DNA from 2 places in the Xenorhabdus entomophaga genome. Region 2 is predicted to be linked to the other one. Evidence: predicted binding sites of a transcription regulator. Region 2 holds the regulator's gene; the other holds the start of a gene.
The links. Region 2 encodes Fur, which represses iron uptake genes when iron is present. Its sites were predicted from a motif close to ATAATAATGAGAACNACTATCAA; they were not measured.
Positions count from the first base shown of each region.

Region 1: a site for Fur is predicted at 1,576-1,598, ahead of exbB (tonB-system energizer ExbB). Genes of this name have one in related genera too.

Region 1 is NZ_JBBMXH010000001.1:16,830-20,027, reverse strand. It holds gene metC (cystathionine beta-lyase) at 152-1,345, opposite strand; gene exbB (tonB-system energizer ExbB) at 1,764-2,786, shown strand; gene exbD (TonB system transport protein ExbD) at 2,793-3,198, shown strand, end outside.
Region 2 is NZ_JBBMXH010000003.1:70,844-74,041, reverse strand. It holds gene AAC854_RS01250 (TetR/AcrR family transcriptional regulator) at 1-366, shown strand, start outside; gene ybfE (LexA regulated protein) at 472-762, shown strand; gene fldA (flavodoxin FldA) at 937-1,470, shown strand; gene fur (ferric iron uptake transcriptional regulator) at 1,645-2,094, shown strand; gene AAC854_RS01230 (beta-N-acetylhexosaminidase) at 2,218-3,198, opposite strand, start outside.

The sequences.
Region 1 (3,198 bases), on a different contig from region 2:
ATTAATAAACAGATCTATCCCAGTGTACCGCAAAATAGGGGGATGGGGGTTGATTTGATTCAGCATACGGAATTGAAAGGGATAAAACACAATCATGGCTGCCTGCAATGGAAAGGCAGCCATGAGATTGGATCATCGTTTTGTCAGGAAATTAACGGCTTGCAAGGCGATCAAAACCCGCTTCCAGATCGCCCATCAAATCTTGTGGATCTTCCAGCCCGATGTGAAGGCGGAATAACGTGCCGGTTTTTTTCGGTGGATTGTAATGGCGTACCGTTTGGAGCAATTCAGGCTGCTTATCCAAAATCAATGATTCAAATCCTCCCCATGAATACGCCATTTTAAAATGCTTCATCTTATCAAGATAATCAGAGGCTTGTTCAGGTGTAAGCACAGTATTCAGGAGAAAAGAAAACAGCCCGCAAGAACCGGTGAAATCGCGTTTAAAATAACGATGCCCGGGGCAAGAAGGCAGGGCGGGATGATAAACTTCAGCCACTTCCGGTCGTTTTGCGAGCCACTTGGCAATTTTGATACTGTTTTTTTCCTGTTGTTTTAGACGAACAGCCAGTGTATGCAGCCCACGAGTTGCCATATAAACGGTATCGGGATCGGCAATCTGACCCAGTAGGTAAGATCGCTCTCTGAGCTGCTCCCAACATCGTGCATTGGCGACTGCGGTTCCCAGCATGCCATCTGAATGACCGATGATATATTTTGTGGCGGATTGAACGGAAATATCGACACCAAACTCCAGCGCCTTAAACAGAATGCCGGCCGACCATGTATTATCGATAATAATCACAATTTCAGGATTAACTTTACGGGCGGCACGCACGATAGCGGGGACATCCTGTACTTCCATCGTCAGAGAACCGGGAGACTCAAGAAAAAGCACCGTGGTATTGGGTTTAATCAGAGAAGCAATGTCCTTGCCAATCATCGGATCAAAATAATCAGTAGTGATACCCATCTTCTTCAGAACTTTATCGCAAAAAGCCTGTGATGGTTCATACGCATTTCCCGTCATCAGCACATGATCGCCGGTTTTTACAAAAGCCAGAATCGAATTAGTGACAGCGGCTGTACCGGAAGGGTAGAGAGCACAGCCTGCACCGCCTTCCAGTTCAGTCATTGCATCCCGAAAGGCAAAATGCGTCATTGTGCCACGGCGTCCGTAGATTAATTCGCCTTTAGTGTGGTGCTTCAAAGCATGCTGCATGTCTTCAACGGTATCGAAAATGACAGATGATGTACGTTGAATAAGAGAATTAACGGCACCCTGCGTATATTTTTTTTCCCTTCCTACATTGACCAATAAAGTTTCTAGTTTTTTTTCTGTCATGGATCTCATCCCCTCAGGTTAATTTTTGGCCTGCTTTTTTGACCTACTTTCCCATGCCTAAACAGAACGGCTCAAATAGAACTGTTCAAATAATGATTAGAAAGTTAAAAGATTTGGTGTCGGTTTGCCAAAGGGATTCGGGCAACTTGACGAAAATTCAAGGTGATCTGTTGGGAGGCTATCAGGAGGTGTGAACAAAAGTACATCGTTTTTTAGCAATTTTTTATTAAATAGTAATGATAATTACTATCAAATCGCACAATGTCTGATATCATTTGCGGCGGACTTTTTCCCCTCTTGAGCTATTGGGGTGAAAAAGTAAAAATCATGACCCCGGTCATATTAGGATTAGCAAGATGAGTAAACATGATTCACTGCTAAGTAACAGAATCTATAAAAAAGAGAGTAAGGCTAACTGATGCGTAATTTGACAGCTTCTATTCTATTGGCACTCGGATTAACAAGTTCAGCATGGGCTGATACAGCGCCAGCCGCGCCAGAAAATCAGGTTTCTGCTCAGGTAGCCGCTCCGGCAACACCAGCATCTTCCGCAGCGCCACAAGTGGCTGAACCGAAAACTGAAGTACCATCAACCACAGAAACATCAACCACAGAAACACCATCAACCACAGAAACGAAATCCGCAACCCCGGATACAGCAGAAACTGTAGTCAGCGAAACCGTGGCTACCGAAGCTGTTGTTGAACCAGTTACAAAAGAATCAGCCAACCAATCCGGTGGACTCGCAACCGATCTGTCTGTTTTGGGCATGTATAAGAATGCGGATGTGGTCGTAAAAACGGTCATGGTAGGGTTGGTCATCGCCTCCATCATCACATGGGCGCTGTTTTTCTCCAAGGGTACAGAACTATTCAAAGCGCGCCGTCGTTTACACAAAGAACAGCAGGCTTTGGCTGACGTCGCCAATCTGGATGCGGCTGTAAAAATTGCAGCGAATTTTGGCAAGCAGAGTATCAGCCGTCTGTTGTTGAGCGAAGCACAGTCAGAGCGAGCCTTGTCGGCTGAAAGCGCTGACAAGGCAGGAACCAAAGAACGAACCGCATTCCGTATGGAACGTGCCGTTGCGGGAATCAGTCGCCATATGGGGCGTGGTAACGGCTATCTGGCGACCATTGGCGCAATTTCCCCGTTTGTCGGGTTGTTCGGAACGGTTTGGGGGATCATGAACAGCTTTATCGGGATTGCCCATTCACAAACCACTAATCTGGCGGTTGTTGCTCCGGGTATTGCGGAAGCATTGTTGGCGACAGCTTTGGGTCTGGTGGCGGCGATCCCTGCGGTAGTCATTTATAACGTTTTTGCCCGTGTTATTTCTTCATATCGTGGGCAAGTGGGAGATACGGCGGCTCGGGCAGTCCTGTTGTTGGGTCGCGATCTTGATCTGGCTGAAAGCAAAGCAGAAAAAGCAGAAGCAAGGTAATAAACTATGGCAATACGTCTTAATGAAGATTTGGACGATAGCGGTGAACTGCATGAAATTAACGTCACGCCATTTATTGACGTGATGCTGGTGCTGCTGATTATTTTCATGGTAGCTGCGCCACTGGCAACGGTAGATATCAAAGTCAATTTACCGGCCTCATCTGCTAAACCACAACCCCGACCAGAAAAACCGGTATTCTTGACTGTGAAAGCGGATCGTCAACTCTATGTGGGTGAGCAACAGGTTGATCGCGATGCCTTATCCTCGGTATTGGATCAAACTACGCAATCCAACAAAGAAACCACGATTTTCTTTCAGGCAGATAAATCTGTGGATTATGAAACATTGATGAGTGTGATGGATTCTCTGCGCAAGGCGGGTTACCTCAAAATTGGGCTGGTGGGGATGG
Region 2 (3,198 bases):
TGTGAGAATGAAGATTCAAGTGTTGCCACGATAGAAAAAATAATGACCGCTCTGCACCATCTTTCCAATGAACCCGGCTATGCACGTCTTGGCATTGAAATTATCGCTGAAGCCAGCCGCAATCCCGCTATTCATAAGATATTTATCGAAAATGACAAGAAAGTCAGGGAGCGCCTGGCCTCATTAATTCGCAAGGGTATTGAAAGTGGGGAAATCGGCAAACAAATTAATGCAGAGCAAGCCGCGTTCTGGTTAATGACCACTGTTGATGGCGCGATAGGAAAAAAAGGAATGGAATCAGATTTTAATGGGGCTGAAAATCTTGCTTTTCTGACCTACATGATACGAAAGACGCTTACATCCTAAAGGCCTATTCCGACAATCTCCCCCATCAACCAGTAGCGACACGCGCTCAGCTAAGGTATTATTGCCCGCTATATTATTGGTACACGCCCTTTATTAATTGAATTTATGGCAAAAGAACAAACTGATCGCACCACACTGGATTTGTTCGCAGATGAACGCAGGCCAGGGCGACCTAAAACAAACCCACTGTCCAGAGATGAACAGCTTAGGATTAATAAACGCAACCAGTTGCGACGAGATAAAGTCAAAGGACTGCGTCGAGTGGAATTAAAACTCAACGAAGAGGCAGTCGATGCACTAAATCATCTGGCAAAACAGCGTAATATCAGCCGTAGTGAACTGATTGAACAGATGCTGTTAGCCCAACTGGCAGAAAAAAATCACCTTGCCGATTAACGGCTTTTATTCAACAACAATAAAGCGGCATCACCACACAAATCTGACAGATTTGTCATGAATGTTTGGTCAAAATAACGCTTTTCACTTTATTAAAACTGACATTTTTCCTGCTGATTTCAGCGTGATGTGTATAGCTTAGATACACAATAAAACAAGAGGTTAACCCATTTTATGGCAATAATAGGTATATTCTTCGGCAGCGATACAGGCAACACAGAGAACATCGCCAAAATGATCCAAGAAAAATTGGGCGGTGCTGATGTTGCTGAAGTCCACGATATTGCCAAAAGCAGCAAAGAAGACATTGAAGCCTTCGATATTCTGCTGCTTGGCATCCCAACTTGGTATTACGGCGAAGCTCAATGCGACTGGGATGATTTTTTCCCGACTTTGGAAGAGATTAACTTCGAAGGGAAACTGGTCGCTCTATTCGGTTGTGGTGATCAGGAAGATTATGCAGAGTATTTCTGTGATGCTATGGGTACCATCCGCGATATTATTGAACCTCATGGCGCTATTATTGTAGGTCACTGGCCAACCGAAGGGTATCACTTTGAAGCCTCTAAAGGTATGGCTGATGATAACCACTTCATTGGTCTGGCTATTGATGAAGACCGCCAACCAGAATTGACTGATGAGCGCGTTGAGGCCTGGGTACAAAAAATTAAGGCTGAAATGAGCCTGTCTGAAATTCTGGATGCATAAGGGCGTTAGCTTCCTTTCACACACTTGCATAATGTGTCATGATATCAGGTCTGGCATGGTTTTCATTTTGAATATCCATGCCTATAATCAACAACGTGAAACAGAATCATGATTCCCCACGATACCCCTAAGTATCATAAGTTCACTTAACTCAAGTTACAGGACTGAATCCGCATGACCGACAACAATAAAGCATTGAAAAATGCTGGACTTAAAGTAACACTTCCGCGCTTGAAAATTCTGGAAGTGCTACAGGACCCAGAATGCCATCATGTCAGTGCGGAGGATCTCTACAAAAAACTGATTGATATCGGTGAAGAGATTGGCCTCGCCACTGTCTATCGCGTGTTGAACCAGTTCGATGATGCCGGCATTGTCACACGCCACAATTTTGAAGGCGGTAAATCTGTTTTTGAACTCACTCAGCAACACCACCATGACCATCTAATTTGTCTCGACTGCGGTAAAGTCATTGAATTCAGTGACGAATCGATTGAAGAACGCCAGAAAGACATCGCTGAACGCTATGGCATTAAACTTTCAAACCATAGCCTCTACTTATATGGTCACTGCGCTGTTGGTGATTGTCGCAAAGATAGTTTGCTGCATGATGAAAAAACATAATAAGCAAGCACAATAAAGAAGTGATTAACGTCGTTCGCTTCTCGTGTCTGGCTTAATCTGAATAAACTACTGCCGATTAGCGTGAGCTAATCGGCAGATTGCTTCAGGCGTTAGATTTAAGCGTTACAATTTAACTTCGTCTATCCGGCTAAAACGTTTTCCATCGCTACTGACAGAACGGATTTTCACATTATTGCTGACGTAAGGCCGCTGTCTGTCATCGTAAATCTGCCATGTTCTTCCATCATCCAGTGAATATTGGATAACAACACCCGGCAATGCAACATTAGCTTCAAATACCCCGGCAACAATTCTTCCTCCCGGAACCGGCAGACGATAAGCAATGTTGAGTTTATCCAGTTTGGTCAGCTCATGCTGCCCCATCAGGTTGGCAAAACGTTCCCAATCACGATTGAGCACATCCGTATCAACATAATGGGTTATTCCACCTTTATATTCTCTACCCTGCTGATAATTCAATTCCCAATCCGCCTGATGCCATGCACGTTCCGCCAGCGGTAATAAGCGCGGGTAAATCATATATTCCATCTGTTCATCAGTACGCACGGTTTCACTCCATGATAGCCCTGACATACCATAGGCGCCCGGCCAACGTTTACTGCTATGGGTATTAAAACGGTTGCCATCGCGATCTACCGAAGTTTCCGCATTCTGTGGCATGTTATTTGGGGCAAAGCTGAAAATTTTCGCCTCATCATTAAACCGAGTCGCCCAATAGTAGCCCCGCTCTTTCGGATGCACTTCATACGGCATATCAATGTAGACATAATCAGGGCTGGAAACGATGACTCGATAACCTTTATTCGCCCAATCATTTACGGTGTCATAACCTCCCCAATAAAGGGTATCCCAGAAATTGACCGCAACATGTTTAGTGGCAAAGTCTTTTGCTGACTTGGCATGTTTCAGGCCATCCTGCCATGCCTGCATCGTGTCAATGCCGTGAGAGTTGACGATTTTACTTACTTCAATAGCAAAATAACTGGCAAGCTCATCAACATCGTTGATTACACCCTGCGCTATCATCTTCTGGCAAACCTGAGATTTAGCCCACGGCTTATCTTCGATTTTTTTGTTGATAAT